One region of the Latilactobacillus parafuchuensis genome, then DNA from elsewhere that is predicted to be linked to it. Evidence: a T-box and tRNA genes for the amino acid it is inferred to sense, from the RefSeq annotation. Region 1 holds a T-box; the other holds one or more tRNA genes.
What was found. The T-box of region 1 lies ahead of leuS (leucine--tRNA ligase). A T-box ahead of a tRNA ligase gene usually reads a tRNA of that ligase, here a tRNA-Leu.
Positions count from the first base shown of each region.

Region 2: it has a tRNA-Leu gene. The T-box ahead of leuS (leucine--tRNA ligase) is inferred to sense a tRNA for this amino acid. The anticodon was not compared.

Region 1 covers NZ_CM143875.1:1,550,998-1,556,130, forward strand. Annotated here, with positions in the region: gene ACVPPQ_RS07600 (muramidase family protein) at 1-1,909, shown strand, start outside; T-box leader at 1,933-2,139, shown strand; gene leuS (leucine--tRNA ligase) at 2,194-4,617, shown strand; gene ACVPPQ_RS07610 (MerR family transcriptional regulator) at 5,074-5,133, shown strand, end outside.
Region 2 covers NZ_CM143875.1:1,413,008-1,418,140, reverse strand. Annotated here, with positions in the region: gene ACVPPQ_RS06955 (hypothetical protein) at 1-345, shown strand, start outside; gene ACVPPQ_RS06950 (N-acetyltransferase family protein) at 384-860, opposite strand; tRNA gene ACVPPQ_RS06945 (tRNA-Leu) at 953-1,037, shown strand; gene ACVPPQ_RS06940 (ECF transporter S component) at 1,158-1,751, shown strand; gene ACVPPQ_RS06935 (SprT family protein) at 1,807-2,271, opposite strand; gene ACVPPQ_RS06930 (Tex family protein) at 2,273-4,450, opposite strand; gene ACVPPQ_RS06925 (hypothetical protein) at 4,523-4,957, opposite strand.

The DNA of each region.
Region 1 (5,133 bases):
CAAAAAAATGCGGAATGTCACGACGTTTGCTGGGGCCAGTGTTTTAATGGGCTCCGCAATTGCGCCTAGTTTTTCAAGCGGTAAAGCTAAAGCGGCTACTGAAGCCGTTCAAAATAATCAAGATCAAACGGCTACGACCAATACAAGTAGCTCAGTGGTTAATAATACGACGAGTTCTAGTGTCACCAGTTCAGCGGTTACGAGTAGTGCGCAATCAACGAGCAGCCAATCAACAGCGACTAGCCAATCAACGCAACAGCCAGCGGTAAAGCCACAAGTGACTGAAAATGAGGCCAATAAAGTGGCTTCAGCCCAACCAACACCTACCAAAGCTCAACCAATCGTTGGTGTTCAGAGCACTAGTGCTAATGCGGCTTCAGCCCGCGTGATTATGTCAGCAGCTAGTACGAGTGCTCAAGCTTTTATCAATTCAGTGGCCAGCTCAGCCCGCCAATTAGCCAGTGATAACAATTTATATGCTTCGGTCATGATTGCCCAAGCTTCTTTGGAATCTGGTTTTGGGAGTAGCTCATTAGGTAAAGCCCCTAATTATAACTTATTCGGCGTTAAAGGGTCATACAACGGTAGTTCCGTTTATATGTGGACTAATGAAGATGATGGTCATGGAAACTTGTACCAAATTCAAGCTGCTTTTAGAAAATATCCTTCATACTACCAATCATTGCAAGATTATGTGCACGTTTTGAAGAATACGTCGTTTGGCGCAACGCCTTACTACCAAGGCGCGTTTAAGAGCTATACGAGCAATTATCAACAAGCAACGCAATATTTACAAGGACGTTACGCCACTGCGACTAATTATGCATCAAGTTTGAATCGTTTGATTCAACAATATAATTTAACGCAATACGATACACCTGGTAGTAGTACCGGTAATAATAATGGTGGTAATACTGGTAGCACGACGACGCCAACCACGCCTGCTAATGGCACGAAATACACGGTTAAATCTGGTGATTCAGTTTGGGGAATCGCCCATAAGTTTGGGATTTCAACGACTAACTTAATTAGTTGGAATAACATTAAGAATAATATGATTCACCCTGGCGATGTTTTAATTGTTTCTAAAACAGCAACGGGTAATGGCAACGGTAATAGTGGTAACACGGGTAGCACAACCACGCCAACCACACCGGCAACTGGGACGAAGTATACCGTTAAGTCCGGTGATTCAGTCTGGGCAATTGCCAATAAACACGGTATTTCAATGGCTAATTTAATTAGTTGGAACAACATTAAGAACAATATGATTCACCCGGGCGACGTTTTAATTGTTTCTAAAACAGCATCTGGCAGTGGTAACAGTAATAGTGGTAATACCGGCAGCACGACGACACCAACCACGCCGGCAACTGGGACGAAGTATACCGTTAAGTCCGGTGATTCAGTTTGGGCGATTGCCAATAAACACGGTATTTCAATGGCGAATTTAGTGAAGTGGAATAGTATCCGCAACAACTTTATCTATCCGGGTCAAGTCTTAGTTGTGAGTCAAAGTGGTTCTGGTAGTACTAGTACCGGTAACACTGGTTCGGGTTCTACGACGACTAATCAAACTGGTAAAACGTACACGGTTAAATCCGGCGATTCAGTTTGGGCAATTGCCAATAAATCCGGCATCTCGATGGCGAAATTAGTTCAATTAAATAATATTAAAAATAATTTCATCTATCCGGGTCAAGTGTTAAAACTCGGTAGCACGACGACTAGCAGCACGTCAAACAATAACCAAGGGACTGCATCAACGGCGAAGACTTATACCGTCAAGTCTGGTGATAGTCTCTGGTCAATCGCGCAAAAGAACAAATTATCAATCACCCAATTGAAACAAATCAATAATCTACATTCAGATTTAATCTTAGTCGGTCAAACCTTGAAATTGAAGTGATAGTTTGGTATGCTAAGAACAATTATTTAACGTTGAAGAGGATTAGTAGTCAGTATTAAGTGTTCAGTGAGCGTATGGTTAGTGAGAATACGTCTTTAATACTGATGAACTCGCCTTTGAGTTTTCGACCGAATTAAGTAAGTTGAAACGTGAGCCGCGTTAAGGCCAGAGAGTTGTCTAATTTATGTTGGGCAGAACTTAGGTGGCATCGCGGTTAATTCGTCCTATGGTATTTTATACCATAGGACTTTTTTCGTTAAATAAACCAGAAGAGGAGTGTTTTTATGACTTACGATCATCGCGCAGTTGAACAAAAGTGGCAAGCTTATTGGCAAAGCCACAAATCATTTAAAACCACAGAAGATCAGAATAAGAAGAACTTCTACGCACTCGATATGTTTCCCTATCCATCCGGCCAAGGCCTACATGTTGGTCATCCAGAAGGCTATACCGCAACTGATATTTTAGCGCGGATGAAACGGATGCAAGGCTTTAACGTGTTGCATCCCATGGGTTGGGATGCATTTGGCTTACCCGCTGAACAATACGCGTTAGATACCGGCAATAATCCAATTGATTTTACGCAAAAAAATATTAACACGTTTAAACGGCAAATTAATTCACTTGGTTTTTCTTATGATTGGGATCGTGAAGTCAATACGACTGATCCTAGTTTCTACAAGTGGACGCAATGGATTTTTGAAAAGATGTATGAAAAGGGTCTGGCTTATGAAGCCGAAGTACCCGTTAACTGGAGTCCTGATTTAGGAACCGTTGTCGCCAACGAAGAAGTGATTGACGGTAAAACCGAACGGGGCGGTTATCCGGTTTATCGGAAACCAATGCGTCAATGGATGTTGAAAATCACGGCTTATGCTGATCGGTTAATCGATGATTTAGACACGGTTGATTGGCCTGAAAGTGTCAAAGATATGCAACGTAACTGGATTGGCCGTTCTAAGGGCGCTGAAGTCACGTTTGCGATTGAAGGGCAAACTGATTCAGTCGCCGTCTTTACGACGCGTCCGGACACGTTATTCGGTGTCAGCTACATTGTGATGGCCCCCGAACATGCTTTGGTGGCTAAAATCACGACTCCCGCTCAAAAAGCGGCCGTTGATGCTTATTTGAAAGAAATCGAACATAAAAGTGATCTTGAACGGACTGATTTGGCGAAAGATAAAACCGGTGCATTCACTGGTGCTTATGCCACTAACCCAGTGAATGGCGAACAATTACCAATCTGGATTTCGGATTATGTGTTAGCCACTTACGGAACTGGCGCAGTGATGGCCGTACCAGCCCATGATTCGCGTGATTGGGAATTTGCGAAGAAGTTTGATTTACCGATTAAACCAGTCGTTGCTGGTGGCAATCCAGAAGAAGCCGTTTATGACGAAGCTGGCGTAATGATTAATTCTGATTTCTTAGATGGATTAGATAAACAAGCCGCAATTGAACGCATGATTCCATGGTTAGTTGAACATGATGCGGGTCACGAACAGGTGAGTTACAAACTCCGTGATTGGTTGTTCTCACGTCAACGCTATTGGGGTGAACCCATTCCAATTATCCATTGGGAAGATGGCACGAGTTCAGTAGTGCCTGAAGACCAATTACCACTTGAATTGCCAATTACGAGCGACATCAAACCTTCAGGAACTGGCGAAAGTCCATTAGCCAACTTAACTGATTGGTTGAACGTAACGGATGAAAATGGTCGTAAAGGCCGTCGTGAAACCAATACGATGCCACAATGGGCGGGTAGCTCATGGTATTACCTCCGTTATATTGATCCTAAAAACCCCGATAAATTAGCTGATTTTGCTAAATTAGAAGAATGGTTACCGGTTGATATGTATATCGGTGGTGCTGAACATGCCGTCTTACATTTACTTTATGTTCGTTTCTGGCATAAATTCTTGTATGATATCGGGGTTGTGCCAACCAAAGAACCATTCCAACGGTTGTATAACCAAGGGATGATTTTAGGCGACAATCACGAAAAAATGTCGAAATCAAAAGGCAACGTGGTTAATCCGGATGACGTGGTTGATCGCTATGGTGCCGATACGTTACGGTTATACGAAATGTTCATGGGACCTTTGGACGCGTCAATTTCTTGGAGTGAAAAGGGCCTAGCCGGCGCACGGAAGTTCTTGGACCGGGTATGGCGTTTATACACTGAAGAAGATACCGACGAACAAAATCAAGTTTCAATCAAATTAGTTCAAGCCAACGATGAAACGTTGAAGAAATCTTACAACGAAACCGTTAAAAAAGTGACAGAAGATTTCGAAAACATGCACTTTAACGTCGCGATTTCACAATTGATGGTCTTCATCAATGATGCCTATAAAGCTGATACATTCCCAATGGCTTATGCTGAAGGTTTCGTTAAGTTGTTAGCCCCAATTGCACCGCATATGATGGAAGAATTGTGGACAATGCTTGGGCATACTGAATCAATCAGTTACGAAGCATGGCCAACGTTTGATTCCGCTGCACTAGTGGATAGTGAAGTCGAAGTTATTCTACAAGTTAACGGTAAGTTGAAAGCCAAAGTCACAGTTGAAAAAGACCTGGCTAAAGACGCACTAGAAGCTCTAGCAATGGCCAATGAAAAAATCGCCGACTTCATCGCCGACAAAACAGTCCGCAAAGTGATTGTCGTGCCAAATAAAATCGTTAATGTGGTAGCAAATTAAGAAGTGCCTGATTCAACCGGGTAGCTTCTGAGTATAGCCTAAAATCGGGAATTATGACTGGGTTTGGTCATGATTCCCGATTTGTAGCTAGACGGAAGAAGCTGGTTGAGAAGCACATTAAAGAAGTGCTGAGTGTGTTTAGTTGCGCTTAGCAACTGAGCATTAACAGAAAATTCCCAGTTATCTTGATTTTTAAGATAATTGGGAATTTTAGGTTAAGCGGAGGTTGTTGCAACTCAAAAACACGTTAACAATGTTATTAAGTCAGATTGCTGCATAGTTTGCCCATTAGTTTTCCTGATCTGACAGACAATCTTCCATATTTTGTAACACTATTTAATGTCATTCATGGATTAGAAGTTCAAAATGGAACTACTTTTTATCTAAGTTCATATTGTACGTTGTATAATACTTCATGAAGTTTGCTTTATGTCATTGTTTTCAGGGAGGACTTTTATGATATATAAAATTGGAGAGTTTTCAAAGAAAGTTGGTCTATCAATAGACACGCTTCGT
Region 2 (5,133 bases), 140 kb from region 1:
GACCAACAAAAAGCGCTCAAACCAGTTGCACAACGTTTATTGAAAGTCGCCAAACAGGATAATGCCGACTTACCAACTGAAGCCATTAAAGATTTAAATCAAAGTATTAAGATTTCGACACTCGATTACACGACGCTTTCTAATTTCTATCAAGCCGCGGTTACTGCAGAAGCTGATTTCTATGCTGATCATCAAGATGCCAAAGCAACCTCTACTGATTTGGAATCGCCGATTAATCGCTTAAATCAGTTTTATAGTTCAGTTTATCAACAAGCCGAAATCGCTAAAGTCAATATCAACACCGTGACGGCGCAAATCAAGAAAGTGCAAACGGGCTTGAAGTAAAGCAACGCATGAAAACCACCAAAACTAATTGCCGGTTTTCATGCGTTTTTATCGCTCGCTAATCGTAGCGTGCTATTTTGGGTGACAAAACCCAATTTTTGATAGAGTTGGGTGGCAATTTGATTATTCCCCAACGTTGTCAATTCTAGATAAGCCAGTTGTTGCGTTTGTTGCCACGCTTGAGCTGCTTGAATCAGTTGACTAGCCACACCAGTCCGTCGTACTTCAGGTTGGACGAATAGTGCAGTCAAGTAGGCAAAATAATGTGGGATAAATAGCGCTGAATCAGTGGTCCGCGCCGTTGTCACATGGCAGAACCCCGCTATTTGTTGGTCACTTATTCGTTGCACATACACCGCTTGATTGGGGTCGGTCAGCATTTTCTCCCATTCAAAAAAATCGGGACTATAGTTGGCTTGATAAGTGGTTGGTTGTAATTGATGCATTTCAGTCGTTAACTGTTGATACTGACGTGTTAATGCCGCAATATCGGCTAAAGTCGCTAATTCAATCATCTTGAATCCTCCTGGTTATTAAATAACAATTGACTTCAAAACAAAATTCTCTTATACTAATGTACGTGGCATCAAGTCATAATGCAAGTGTCGCGGGTGTGGCGGAATGGCAGACGCGCAAGATTAAGGATCTTGTCGGGAATTTTCCCGGTGGAAGTTCGAGTCTTCTCACCCGCATTCATTTTTAACCAGAACGAGGTCTTTAGGGCCTCGTTTTTTTGTGCTTAAAGCGATTGATTGAATCTAAACCGGTAAATGGCTATAATATCAGTAAATCAACATGAGAGGAATATCCCTATGACTCATAAAAATTCATCCGCCTATCGTATTAGTATTCTAGCGATTTTAACGGCGTTACTATTAGTTCAAAGTTTCGTGCCAATGGTTGGCTATATCAACATCATCCCCGGATTACCGGCAGTCACGACCGTCCACTTAACCGTCATTCTTGGTGCTGTCATTCTTGGCACACGTGGCGGTTCAACGCTGGGGTTAATCTGGGGGATTCTATCCCTCATCCAAGCTTACACCGCCCCAGGCGATCCGTTGTCCTTACTGATTTTTCAAAATCCGATTATCGCGATTTTACCCCGGGTCTTAGTCGGCACCGTTGCGGGAATTACTTTTGAACACCTACAACATTCTCGAATTACCAAACCCGGCGCAATGGCTTTGGCCGGTGTCTTAGGTGCCTTGGTGAATACGACGTTAGTTATTTTGCTAACTTGGGTTTTCTACAGCCATCAAGCATCTGGCATGTACCATACCGATCCTAGCCGTTTAATCATCGTGATGTTGGCGGCGGTTGCCGTTAATGCCATCATGGAAGCAATCCTTGCAGGCATTGTCACCCCATTAATTGGCACACCACTCATGCGGTTTAAACGTTAATAAGTAATCAAATAGGCATGCTTATCCTGAATACTCCGGATAAGCATGCCTATTTTTATTCACTAATTTCAGTCTTGAGATGCACTAATCGGCCGCGACAAAGACGACAGACATAGCGGTCAACATTAATTTGACGTTGGCGTTGATAGACCTGACCACAACTTTGACAACGATACGTTTCAATCTTACGGGTTTTAACTTTTTTTAAACTAGGCGGTGCATATCGTGCACCACCAACTTGTTGCAACAATTGTTTAAAAGCAACATCTCGATGACGATAACCTTGATGGCCTAGGTGCAAATGATAATGACACAATTCGTGTTTAATCACACCCACTAATGTCGCCTGATCATGTTCCGTTAACATCTTGGGATTGATATCAATATGATGGTCGCCCAGATGATACCGGCCCCCCGTCGTCTTTAGTCGTCGGTTAAAATTAGCCTGGTGCTCAAATGGCTGCTGAAATGCGGTCAATGAGATGTTTTGAATCAGTTGTGTCAGTTCTTGATCCGTCATCTTAGTCGTTGGTTTTAGGGGCCTTCATGGTTAATTGCACCCGTTCCCGTTCTTGATCGACACTCAACACCCAGACTTGGACAATATCACCGACCGCGACTTCATCAGAAGGATGTTTCACAAAATGATTGGCCAATTGTGAAATATGGACTAACCCATCATGCTTAACGCCAATATCCACAAACGCGCCGAAATCGATCACGTTGCGGACGGTCCCTTCCAAGGCCATATTTGGTTTCAAATCAGCCATCGTCAAAACATCTTGACGTAACAACGGGGCCGTCATTTGATCCCGTAAATCTCGACCCGGTTTCTGTAAACCGGCTAAGACATCTTGCAAGGTTTCAGCACCGAGTTCTAAATCGGCCATCAATACTTCAAACGACTGTTGTTGAATCGCTTGTTGTAGTTCTGGTGTACCTAAGGCCGCCAATGTTAATTTCACGGTTTTTAGAATGGCCTTAGCGGCAACGTAACTTTCAGGATGAATATCAGTATTATCGAGTGGATTCGTCCCGTTGATAATCCGTAAAAAACCAATCGCTTGTTCATAAGCTTTGGGTCCTAATCGTGGTACCTTCTTCAAGTCACTGCGTTTTTGATATAACCCATTATCATCACGATACTGCACAATATTTTGCGCCGTCGTGCCGGTTAAACCTGAAATTTTCTGTAATAATTGTGGACTGGCCGTATTAACGTTAACGCCGACACTATTAACCACATCTTCAATCACGGTATCCAATTGCGCCGTCAATTCTTTTTGCGCCACATCGTGTTGGTATTGGCCCACGCCAACTGCTTGTGGATCAATCTTAATCAATTCTGCCAATGGATCCTGTAGACGGCGGGCAATACTAATCGCACTCCGTTCTTCAACGTGTAACTCTGGAAATTCAGCACGCGCCGTATCGCTCGCCGAATAAACTGAGGCCCCCGCTTCATTGACAATTACGTAAAAAATTTCCCAGGAAATTGTTTTTAAAATGTCCGCGACAAATTCTTCAGATTCCCGACTAGCGGTTCCGTTACCAATTGCAATCATTTCAACGTGGTATTTGAGTAGAAAATTTTTAAATTCATCAGTGGCAGCTGCTCGTTGTTTAGCCGAAGCCGGTTTATGCGGATAGATAACCAACTTATCTAAGAACTTGCCCGTGCCATCAACCACGGCCAGTTTACAACCCGTCCGATACGCCGGATCAAAGCCTAACACGACTTTGCCCTTTAATGGCGGTTGTAATAATAAATGCTTTAGATTATCGCCGAAAACGGCAATCGCTTGTTGGTCAGCCTTGATTTTTAATTGTTTTCGTAATTCACGGTCAATCGCCGGGCCAATAAAGCGTTTATAGGCATCTTCAATCGCCATTTGAATCAAAGCCGTACTAGCGGTTTGTTGCCCCCTGAATAATGCTTGCGCGATATGGCCCGTGATCATCGCATCGTTAATTTGAATCTTACCCTTCAGAATGCCCTCGCGTTCGCCACGCGCAATCGCTAAGTATTGATGATCAGCGACTTTAGCCAAGGGCGCCGTAAAATCATAATAGATTTGATAAACCTGTTTGTCATCTTTTTCGTCATCTTTAGATTGGCTAACTAATTCGCCATTGCGCCAAGTGTATTGACGCGTCCATTCTCTAAAAGTAGCGACTTCACTGATTTTTTCGGCTAGAATTTCATGAACACCCGCTAAAACGGCCGTCTGGTTCGTTAAATCCTGTTCAGGATTAATAAATTCAGCCGCCTTGGCTTGTAACGTCGCTTCCGACCAATTAGGTGTTTTTTCAATCGCGTCGGCTAACGGTTCTAAACCAGCTTCCTTGGCAATTGTGGCTTTCGTTCGACGTTTTTGTTTATACGGTAAGTATAAATCTTCCAAAACTTGCAGTTGTTTAGCTGTTTCGATTTGTTTTTGTAATTGTGGCGTTAATTTCTGTTGTTCCGTGATATTTTTAATAATATCAGCTCGACGTTTTTCTAACGTCGTTAAATAGTCAAACGTACTTTCGATTTCACGAATTTGAACTTCGTCTAAACTCCCCGTTCGTTCCTTCCGATAACGCGCCACAAAGGGGACGGTGTTGCCTTCGGCGAGCAATCCTAAAGTGGCTTTAATTTGTTTCGGTTGGTATTGCGTTAATTGGGCAGTTACTAATTGTTGAATGTCAGTCATACTCGTTATCTCCTCATCATTTTGATGCAATCAAAAAAACAGCTTCCACGCTGGAAACTGTTCTCATCTACTTTAAGCGAGCGTTGAAATTTTTTCAATATATTTAGAAAATTGATCAGTCGCTGCATCTTGACGCATTTCTGACGCCACAAAAGCCTGCATGTCGATTGTTTGATCATCGTGCATACTTGTAATCAAATCTTCGCAAGCTTGAATGAAGTCGCTGTAAGCGCCCATTAAGCGTTGATTATTCCCCATCAAGCGAGCAGGAACGGCAACGGTCTTAAACTTAGCCAATGCTTCGTGATATTGATCAACGCCATCGCGGAAAATTTGAGCAGTTGTTTGATAATCTTGTTCGCTCATTTCAGCTAATTTACCAGTTGATAAAGCTTCCTTCAAAGGTGCGAAATACTTACTCATGCCTTCTTGGGCTTTTTCAGTTGTATCGATTAAATCATTAACGGCTTGACCGTAGTGCGCCATCTTTTGTTGTGTTTTATTCATGTTAATCCTCCTAATATCCTATGCTTTAGTATACTAATTCTAATAACGGCTTGCAATTAAAAGTTTGAAATCGACCGATGCGTTCTGCATCCAAAAAAGCCAACCATAGTTAAATTCACTATGATTGACCCATTTTTAAATCCTCAAAAACTGATTGATTCAAAATTTACCCGCGA